One region of the Lysinibacillus sp. CTST325 genome, then DNA from elsewhere that is predicted to be linked to it. Evidence: riboswitches for the same ligand, from Rfam matches in the RefSeq annotation. Region 1 holds a riboswitch; the other holds the start of a gene.
What was found. Region 1 has a riboswitch for cobalamin ahead of ACYQ73_RS23330 ((2Fe-2S) ferredoxin domain-containing protein). Riboswitches for the same ligand answer to the same signal wherever they lie in the genome.
Positions count from the first base shown of each region.

Region 2: linked by a shared signal. The riboswitch ahead of ACYQ73_RS09040 (ribonucleotide reductase N-terminal alpha domain-containing protein) and the one ahead of ACYQ73_RS23330 ((2Fe-2S) ferredoxin domain-containing protein) in region 1 are both predicted to bind cobalamin.

Region 1 is NZ_BAAFHO010000015.1:35,936-41,376, forward strand. Features, by position in the region: gene ACYQ73_RS23310 (energy-coupling factor ABC transporter ATP-binding protein) at 1-254, opposite strand, end outside; gene cbiQ (cobalt ECF transporter T component CbiQ) at 254-1,024, opposite strand; gene ACYQ73_RS23320 (energy-coupling factor ABC transporter substrate-binding protein) at 1,030-1,302, opposite strand; gene ACYQ73_RS23325 (energy-coupling factor ABC transporter permease) at 1,304-2,050, opposite strand; cobalamin riboswitch at 2,194-2,379, opposite strand; cobalamin riboswitch at 2,608-2,789, shown strand; gene ACYQ73_RS23330 ((2Fe-2S) ferredoxin domain-containing protein) at 2,928-3,299, shown strand; gene cobJ (precorrin-3B C(17)-methyltransferase) at 3,304-4,974, shown strand; gene ACYQ73_RS23340 (sirohydrochlorin chelatase) at 4,989-5,441, shown strand, end outside.
Region 2 is NZ_BAAFHO010000002.1:696,340-701,780, forward strand. Features, by position in the region: gene ACYQ73_RS09025 (tetratricopeptide repeat protein) at 1-40, shown strand, start outside; gene ACYQ73_RS09030 (ribonucleotide-diphosphate reductase subunit beta) at 102-1,142, opposite strand; partial or broken gene ACYQ73_RS09035 (ribonucleoside-diphosphate reductase subunit alpha) at 1,155-2,066, opposite strand; partial or broken gene ACYQ73_RS09040 (ribonucleotide reductase N-terminal alpha domain-containing protein) at 2,408-3,709, opposite strand; cobalamin riboswitch at 3,872-4,059, opposite strand; gene ACYQ73_RS09045 (hypothetical protein) at 4,170-4,853, opposite strand; gene ACYQ73_RS09050 (ECF transporter S component) at 4,850-5,344, opposite strand.

The DNA of each region.
Region 1 (5,441 bases):
CCAACCTGTTGGCGTAATTCTTTTAATGCTTTTCTACTATAGTTCAGTTCATTACCACAAAAGGATATAGTTCCAGCAGTAGGCTTCAAAATACCATTTAAATGCTGAAATAACGTTGATTTTCCAGCTCCATTATGACCAAGTAAAGCGATTTTTTTCCCCTTTGGAATTTGAAGTGTAATATCTGTTAAGGCATGAGTTCCATCTGCATAAGCGTAGGATAAATGTGTTAAATCAAAGTATAAATCAGTCATCAGAAAAGACCTCCATAAATGATGAGGAGTATAAAAATAGCAGCAATACCTACCCAATTTTTCGTGTTATAGATAAGATCATCTTGCCAATAGACAGCTTCGCCACCACGCGCTTCCATCGCATTGGTTAGCTCACGACTACGTTGGAACATCTCGACAAATAAAGCTGCAATTAGCATTGATACCGAGCGAAGCCACTGCATAGGGGAGCTGTATCCTAAACGTGCCTGTTGGGCAAGATGAATTTTTTGCATACTATCTAAAAAGATAAAAATAAAACGATACGTTAGCTCTACTAACTCTACAAATAGAGTTGGAAGTCGCCATTGTCGTAGCACGTAACAAATAGATTGGACTGATGTTGTGAGAATTAAAAAATACAAACAGCTAATGCTGCCAAGGACGATGAAAAAAAGCTGTTGCGCTGTCACGAGGCTCGCACTGCCGATAAAAATCGTCCAACTATTAAGTGAAAATGACCAAATATGAGGTGGTAGCGTGCTAGTTGTTGGCGCTATAGAAATTAAAATGGACACTAAACTTGATAGTAAAAAAAATCCAGGTAGCAATAGTAATTTAGCGTAATATTTGGCAGGGATTTTTGCGCTTAAAATGATAAAAGCACTCATCACAATAAATGTAATGAGTGAAATTCGTTCATCTCTCATGATAAGCGACAATATAAGTAGTCCAAGGGATAACGTCATTTTTTCTAGCGGATGAACAGACGCTAATTTATTCAAATAAGCATACTTATCAATGCGTAACATCGCGTTTAACCTTCTTTATGCTTACCGCGCATTAAGCCGATGAAATAGCCAATAAATCCAGCGCCAATAGCAGCTTGTAGTGCGAATAATAAGCTTTCAATTTCACCACTTGGTGGCTCCCATAAGCTTTCAAACCATGGCTCGTAGCTAGCATCTATTTCACCAATAGCTGCCTCCGCTTCGCCATCAGCCCCTTCGAATTCTGCACCTTTTTGAATAAATAGAGGAACGATTGCTAATAACACAACAATGGCTAAAAGCAGTAAGTTTTTTTTCATTTTAGTGAGCCTCCTTTGCTGAGAAAACACGTAAAGCTTTTAATTCACTCACATTGTATTTTTTCAGGAAGTTCATAACGATCACTGTTAAAATTCCTTCACTAACAGCAAGAGGAATTTGTGTTAACGCAAAAATACTAGCAAATTTTGTGAATGAAGCCATAAAGCCTCCGACCTCAGAAGGGAAGGCAAGAGCTAATTGTACAGAAGTGACAACATATGTACCTAAGTCACCAAGCATTGCTGCTAAAAAGACAGCGATGGAAAAGGATAGTCCCATTTTTTGTGAGCCCTTAAATACATAGTACGCGATAATAGGACCCATAATTGCCATGGAAAAAGTATTTGCCCCTAATGTTGTAAGCCCACCATGTGCTAACAGTAATGATTGGAATAATAATACGATTGTCCCGATAACACTCATCGCTAATGGTCCAAAAAGAACTGTTCCAAGCCCAACTCCAGTTGGATGAGAGCAACTCCCTGTTACAGAAGGAATCTTTAAGGCTGATAGCACAAAGGCAAAGGCACCGGATAGCCCTAATATCATTTTTGTTTCCGGATTTTCATCAATGGTTTTACGAATAGAACGTAATCCTAAAATAATAAATGGAATCGATATGACCCACCAAAAAATCGCCCATTCGATTGGCAAAAAGCCCTCCATAATATGCATCGCAAATGCACGATTTGGCACGAATAAAAATGCCAATAAGAAATAACTAAGCTTCCAACCAGAAAATTTCAAAAATCTCTCCTCCTCACATTAAAATTTTTCAAATTAGCGTGCGAAAATAAAAAAACACTTTTCCAGTTGTGGAAAAGTGCATAGCTAAAAAAGCAAATAAAATTCTAATCTGCTAAGCCGCACACCCATCCTCGTAGGTTGAAACGATCACATGTTTTTCGGCAGGTCTCCTGGCTTTAGTTCAACGTTTTATAGGCCTTCCCATCCTTTGGACAGTGACATTCTTTATAAAACTCCCTAATACAGTGGCGGGACCGCGCCGGACTTGAACCGGCTTCCCTTTTAAGCGAATTGCTGAACAATTCGCACCGAAAAAAGATGAAGTTGTGAGATTTCACGACAAAGTGTAACATGAATTTCCATATATATGCTATACTTTTTGTGAAAAAATTTGAAATTGAGTGTCTATGTCGAAAATTTAGATAAATAGAAAATGGATGTCGCATTTTTCTATGGAATTTTAAAAAAATTGTCACAAATTAAGAAAGAAATATTGAAATTTTAAAAAAATAAGCTATGATAGAAACAGTTTTCTATTACATAAAAAAACTATAAATTCATATAAAACGTCCATAAGTGCTTGAATATTCAAGATAATAGGGAAATCGGTGAAAGTCCGATACAGCCCCCGCTACTGTAATAGCTATGAAATCGCGGATGCCACTAGTGAAAACTTGGGAAGGCGCGAAAGTAAAAGGAAGCTTAAGTCAGGAAACCTGCTTATGTGATGATGCATGCAAACTTTTCGGAGGGAGAAGTTGAAGCGAAAACGAGTACCCGTATATATTCGTTTTTATTTGGCTTCTACTAAACCTTTACTCTTCGTCTAGAGTAAAGGTTTTTCTTTTTTTAAAAAGCAAATGAGGGGAGAACGACTATGACAACTTGGAATTTAGAGGGGATGAAAACACATCTTTTTATTTGCAATGGTAGTAGCTGTATGAAAAAAGATGCTGAGGACATTACACAGGCAATTCGTGATGAAATACAGTTACTGGAGCTTGATAAGGAAATACATACGACAAGGACCCGCTGTAATGGCAGGTGTAAGGATGCTTGTGTTGTCATTGCATATCCTCAGGGAAATTGGTACCGAGTGCCGACGCAGGAGCATGCGAGAATACTAGTTCAAGATTTAAATCATGAAGCGTTACATAATGAGCATGTCTTTACATTGCGTGAAGGTTCGTTGCAGCGTACAGCACAAACAACAGCCATTAAAGGCATTGAAAAGGTGAAAGAGGGGTAACAAAATGGCACAAAAAGGTAAGATTTTCGTAGTTGGCTTTGGCCCTGGAGACTTTAAACATATTACGACTCGTGCTGTGGAGGCACTACAACAAAGTCATATGATCATAGGCTATAAAACTTATGTTGAACTGATTCAGGATTTAGTTAGTGCAAAATCAATTATTAGTACTGGTATGACAGAGGAAGTTTCACGTGCACAGGAAGCGGTGCGTCAAGCAGAGGCTGGAAGTATCGTATCGGTCATTTCCAGCGGTGATGCCGGGGTTTATGGAATGGCAGGATTAGTGTATGAGGTATTAATCGAGCTAGGCTGGACAGAAGCAACTGGTATCGAGGTAGAAATTGTTCCAGGTATTTCAGCTATTAATTCATGTGCAAGTTTACTAGGTGCTCCCATTATGCATGACGCCTGTACTATTAGTTTAAGTGACCACTTAACACCTTGGAATTTAATTGCAAAAAGAGTAGAAGCGGCAGCAATGGCGGATTTTGTTATTGCTCTTTATAACCCGAAAAGTGGACGTCGTACGAGACAAATTGTAGAGGCACAACGAATTTTACTGGAATATCGTTCGCCAGATACACCAGTTGGACTTGTGAAAAGCGCATATCGTGACCGTCAGGAAATAACGATGACTACTTTAGCAGAAATGCTTGAACATGATATCGGCATGTTAACAACGGTTATTATCGGGAATTCAACAACGTTCTTCTACGACAATAAAATGATTACGCCACGTGGATATCAGCGCAAATATACACTTGGTGAGGAAAAACAACCGTTACGACCACATCAACGACTTAAGGAAGAAAATGAACCATGGGCGATGAATCAAGAAACCGGAGCAGCGCGTAATGATTTTGCGACAGATCCTAATGCCAATCGTATTAAGCCCAGTTTAGCCATAACACCACAACCAAAGCCTGAAAAATCGTCACTTGAAATGGCGACAGCAGCTCTTGCAATGGTTAAGGGAACGAGCACGGTGAAAGTATCACCTAAGCGTGTTCAACAAAAAATCGAATCTATTTTTGAATTAGCGGTTAGTCCTGGGGTAGCCAATAAGTTCTTTACTCCTCAACAAATGAAGACGTTAGCTGAAGTAGTTGGTGAGGAAGGAACGATGGAGTATACACCAGACCATCAAATTCATTTGAAAATTCCAACGTCTGAGCCTGAAGAGATTACCGCAAAGCTTCGTGCAGTTGACTTTTTACTCGCACCACTTGGTGACGTGCTATCGTTAAAGGCTTGTGACTTCTGCTATGGAGAAAAGGCCGATTCGATTCCATATGCGGAAGAAATTCAAGAACAGCTTGGTGGTATGTCGTTACCGAAAACATTGAATATTGGTTTTAATGGCTGTGGTATGGCGTGTTATCGAGCCGTATTTGATGATATTGGCATTGTTTATCGTAAAAGTAAATTCGATGTTTTTATTGGTGCCAAGCCGGTTGGTCGGACAGCACATGCGGCTCAGCCTGTTGTTGAAGGATTAGAGCCTGAACAGCTAATACCGCTTATTACCGACATTATCGAAGAATACAAAGCAAATGCACATCCAAATGAACGTTTGTTTAAATACTTCAAGCGTGTGAAAAAGATCCTACATTTTACGTATCAGGATATGTCTTCAAAAATAAAAGTCGAGCCCGCTCCATGCGGCGACTAGTGAGGGGTAATGAGATGAAAGCAATTTTATTTGTCGGCCACGGGAGCCGTTTAGAAGCAGGAAATGAAGAGGTACGCACGTTTATCGAGCAAATGAAACCTCGTATTGATGAGAGTTTTTTAGTAGAAACATGTTTTTTAGAGTTCGCTTCGCCAAACATTGAAGAAGGTATTACGAACTGTGTGAAGAAGGGCGCTACAGAGGTGCATGTTATTCCGATTATTCTTCTTCATGCTGGACATTCAAAAATGCATATTCCAGCAGAAATCGAACATGCGCGTGAGCATTATCCAAATATAACGTTCACATATGGTCAAACAATCGGTATCCATGAAGAAATATTTGCTATTTTAGAAGATCGTTTAGCAGAAATTGGCTTTAATGCTGAAGAAGAACATAAGGATACTGCGGTTTTATTAATTGCACGAGGCGGCAGTGACCCATATGCAAATGGTGATTTTTATAAA
Region 2 (5,441 bases), on a different contig from region 1:
TGGTATTCCACCATTTTTCAAAGACGATTTTTTTGAATAACTAGAGAAAAGCCATGTTAGCATTCTACACGCAACATGGCTGTTTTTTTCTCTATAGTTTTTTACAAATCATCAAAGCCGTTATCTTCTACATTAACCTTTACATACTGACGAGAACGCTGCTCGAAGAAATCTGTTTTCCCTAAATCAACATCCTCATATGCTTTAACCCACTTCAATGGATTTTTACGATAGCCTTCAAATGGACGCTCTACACCAAGCTGATTACAACGTACATTAGCATAGAAATGTACATAATCATGCACATCTTCCACATCGAGGCCAGCAATTTTATCGCCAATCACTTCATTGGCCCAATCGATTTCTAGTTGAACGGCTTCACGGAAGATTTCCTGTACACGAGCTGCTCGTTCAGGTGTATCGTATTCAGGATATTCCTCTAATAGCTCTTGATAAATTTTCACAAATAAATCGACATGTAGCTGTTCATCGCGATTAATATAATTAATCATCGTTGACGAGGCCACCATTTTTTGATTACGTGCTAAATGATAGAAGAACGCAAAGCCAGAATAGAAGAATAAACCCTCTAAAATTACATCATAAACAATCGCTTCTAGCATATTTTCAACAGATGGCTCCTCTGAAAATGCTTGGTAGCCCTTAATAACGAAGTCATTACGTCGCTCTAGCACTGGCTCTGTACGCCAATAGTCAAACGTACGATCCTGCTCGTCTTTGTTGACAATACTTGATAGCACGTAGGAATAAGAGTGATTATGAATTACCTCTTGTTGCGCTAAAATAATCATTAGTGCATTTAAGCTTGAATCTGTTAAATAATCCGCTACTTTCCCCGCAAAATCGGTTTGTACACTATCTAATAGCGCTAGCAAGCCAATGATTTTTAAAAAGGATTCCTGTTCATCTGCTGATAGCTGTGGAAACTGTTTGACATCATTGCTCATATTAATTTCAAACGGTGTCCAGAAGTTCCCTAGCATTTTTTTATACTTTGGATATGCCCAGCTAAAACGCACATCATCCCAGTTTAAAATGTTAGAAGAACGTCCGTTGACAATTCCTGTTGAACGGTTTGGTGCTTCCTTATCCATAATTTGTCGTTTTGTAATAGTTGTCATTGTTACTTCCTCCTAGCTCGCGCAAGACTCACATTCTAGCAATTCTACAGACGTTGAGCGCACATAATAAGTCGTTTTCACACCGCTCGCCCAAGCATTCATATGCAATGCTAGTAAATCTTTCGCCTTAATCGTATTTTGAACGTATAAATTAAGTGAAATGCCTTGGTCGATATGACGTGCTCGTGCAGCATTTTGTTTAATTGTCCAATTTTGATCGATGAAATAAGCAGATTTATAATACCAAGTCGTCACAGGTGATAGATCAGGTACTGTTACTGGAATTTTGTAATCCTTCTTCTCTTCTGAATAACTCTTTTGGAAGATTGGATCAATCGTAGCCGTACTGCCTGCTAAAATAGATGTTGATGAGTTCGGTGCAACTGCCATTACATAGCCGTTACGCATCCCTTTTTCAGCAACCGCGGCGCGTAACGCGTTCCATTTATGACTGTCATAGCCACGTTTGTCAAAATACGCACCCGTATGCCAATCTGAGCCTTCAAATAATGGGTAAGCTCCTTTTTCACATGCCAAATCGTTAGAAGCACGAATCGTTAAATACGCAATTTCCTCATATAGCTTGTCCGCAAACTCTACAGCTTCCTCAGACTCCCATTGAATTTCTTTCAAAGCTAATAAATGGTGCCAGCCAAATGTGCCAAGTCCAATACCACGGTAGCGTAGGTTCGTACGCTCTGCTTGTTTTACTGGAATTGTATTTAGAGCAATAACGTTATCTAACATACGTACTTGAACTGGGATTAATCGTTCTAGAACGCCAGCCGGTACAGCTCTACCTAAATTAATAGATGATAAGTTACATACAACGAAATCTCCAGGCTTGCGACGTGTTACGATGACATCATCTTCTAGGGTAATAGATTCGAATTCAGTCGCTGACATATTTTGGAATATCTCTGTCCTTTTTCTTCAACTAGGTTCGCTAAACCTAATCCGTTCTCTTTTGAACTGCTGTATATCACTATACAGAGGAGACTATATCATCATCCTCAGCTCTACCTGTAGGATGCTCCGCTTTTCCCTTTATGAATTATCCCATTTTATAGGGCCTCGCTTGAGGGGTACTCTACTCGCTTCTTCACTCATATTTTTCAATGAGCTATGCTTTCGATAGTCGTTAGGCTTTTACTTTTGATTAATTAATTTAATCAAAAGATTTAGCACGGTGGGTTATCACATTGTGACTTTCCCCGTTTAACGGAGTTTTCGACAACCATTTCTGATTGAAGGTGCTACTATTAACACAAATTGCTTGAGTAAATCATCCCTTCATGCTTATTCGGATTCATACGATTTACTTCATCACGATAGAACATAAACGGCACGCCTGTTTCTAGCTGTGAGCGCATAATACGCTTCATAATATCAATGGCTGGTACGACTTCACGACTTAACAATGGATTCGCGATACATTCCTCATATTTAGTACGGAAAGAACCGTCACCCTTTTTCTCATCGTAGAAATCTTCTAGTGAGTAGCCCATAACCTCTCGTACTTCATGCGGGTCAAATAAATGCCAATCCCCACGTGCCTCAACAGTTTCCATAAATATATCCGGTAAGCATAGCCCTGTGAAAATATCATGGGCACGTAGACGTTCATCCCCATTGTTTAAGCGTAAATCTAAAAACGTAAAGACGTCTTTATGCCAAACATCTAGATAGACAGCAATAGCTCCTTGTCGTTGCCCAAGCTGATCGACTGAAACCGCTGTATTATTAAGCTGTTTAATCCATGGTAAAACGCCACTTGATGCACCTTTAAAACCTTTAATAGATGAGCCTCGGCTACGAATTTTACCCATATAAACACCAATACCACCGCCGTACTTCGATAATGTTGCGACATCTGTATTCGTGTCATAAATGCTTTGTAAACTATCATCTACTGTATCGATAAAGCAACTAGATAGCTGTCCATGTGTTTTACCTGCATTCGATAATGTCGGTGTGGCAACAGTCATATATAAATTACTCATTGCCCAGTAAGATTCACGGACTTTCTCTAAACGATTTTCTGTTTCATCCTGCATCAGAGTCATTGCAATGACCATCCATCGTTCCTGCGGTAATTCCACTGGTGTTTTCGTGTAATCACGGACTACATAGCGGTCCATTAATGTTTTTAAACCAATATACGTAAACAACTCATCACGACTTGATTCTAGATAAGAAGCGAGTTCCTGAAGCTCCTGCTCACTATACTTTGTTGTTAAACTTTCATGATACAAACCAGCTTCTGTATAGTGTGCTAAATGTTCTGGAAAAACCTTATAAACATCTTTCACTGAGACACCACGACGCGTTGCAAATTGATCATACAGTTTTTCTAAATAAACTTGAGCTGCGACAAATGTCCAGTATGGCTCCTCCTCATCAATTAAGCTAAGCGTTTGTAAAATCATCGCATCCGCCCATGCTTCAAATGTCGCATTGTCGTTTTTTCGTAGCCATCGATCCGATAATCTTACAAAACTTTCGAGTTCATCCTCCGTGTAATTTTTCTTTAGCTTAGCAATTTGCTGTTCGATTTGAATTGTCATGTACACATTCTCTCCCTTTCCTTCTCCAGCAACACAAAAAGCGATCACGCAACATCTATCGGTTACGTGATCGCAGTAAAATCGGAAATGGAAATGAAGGACATGCACACAAAGAAGTGAACAAATCTCTCGCCTCCACTTCTCAATCCCCGAAGAATGTGTTGCTGTCTTGAACATATCGGCAGGTCTCCTGGCTCATGCTTCCTCCAAATGATAACCTTCCCGTTCTTCACAGTGGCCTACTCATCATTTGTCAGCACTTACAGTTGCGGGGACAGCTTCGGCTTAAGATGACTCTTTTTCCGAATTCCCTTTTAAACCATATTGGTACCGCTCGTCCAAAATACTATATATTGTGTTTTAACTCCTAAACAAATCTAACATATTGTGTTTATTGTTGCAATAGGCGTTTTGCCCCTTGCACGTTATAAAGTGCGACATTTTCTCGAAGCAAGCCCAATTACAATGCAGTTTTACGTAGTTTTTCAAAATTTCTAGGAAATTTTTTTTGTGCTAGCTGCTCTTTTTCAGGCTGTATTCCTAGCAAAACTACTGCACATGGACCAGCCGATTTCTCAACATCTAACGAACTTTTGACCTGTTGTTCACCAAAAAGCCGAGTAAATTCGGCTTGTAGACCTTTTGATCCAACTGGCCATACTTGCTGCACGATTCCCTCTTTCCACGCCTGAAAAATAGGTTGCAGCTGTGCGACATCTTCAGGCTGTGCAAGGATTTCATTGCCTACAAGCGGTAGTCCATAGGTGTACCAACTAAGCTGTTCATGCTTAGTTGCTGCGTGTTTTTGCTGCTCACCTAGCATCGTTATAGACAATCCTGATTGTACAGTCGCCATATTGGACTCTGTACTACCATCTATCGGCGGACAACTAAGACCAGCCTCATCAAAAACCTGCTGAATGCCTGCAACATAACGAGACCATGCAGCATCCCCTGAAAAATTAGCGAGTAAAATATGGCTTGGTAAAGCATTTGCAGCAAGCTGCTCTAAAAAAGTAACACGCGCCGTGAAGTATGCCGTTAGTTGGTCTGGGGCAGACACAACATCTTGTGGTTTTTCACCAATCGCCGCGGCATTATCTGTTGTAGCAAACAGCTCACCTATTTTTATTGCATTTCTCAATGTACTCGACCTTCTTTACGCCCAAACACATTCGACAAAATTGGCATCACAATTGCAACGATCACTAGGTTTATGAGTGTTGCCAATGGAAGACTAGTCAGTGCCGCCCAGTAAAATGCCGGACTAATGATAAAGTAAAATGGTAAAGGTGCCACAACGCCATTTAAAACAAGTGCCACAGGCCATTTCCAGAAATGCATTCCTTTTTTATGCATGACCCCAAAGACCCATACAACAATAAACATTTCTACTGCGATAATAATATGTAGAGGCCCATATGGAAATCCAGTAGTTAAGGCTGAGATAAAATGCCCAATGACTCCCGCAACTCCAGCTAATACTGGAGATAAAAATACAACGCTCAACAATGCAGGTGCAGAGTCAAGCGCAGCAGTTGAAATAAATATTGGAATTTTAATAACTGCACCTACTGCACAAATTGCCGCTACCATAGCAGTGAGCGTCAATTTTATCAATCTTTGTCGATCCATCCCATTTCCTCTTTTCTTTAAATTTTTTATAATAGCGTGGGATTGATTTCCGTTCCGGTTGGGCGCTTTCCTGGGGGCGTCCGATGAGCCGCTTCGC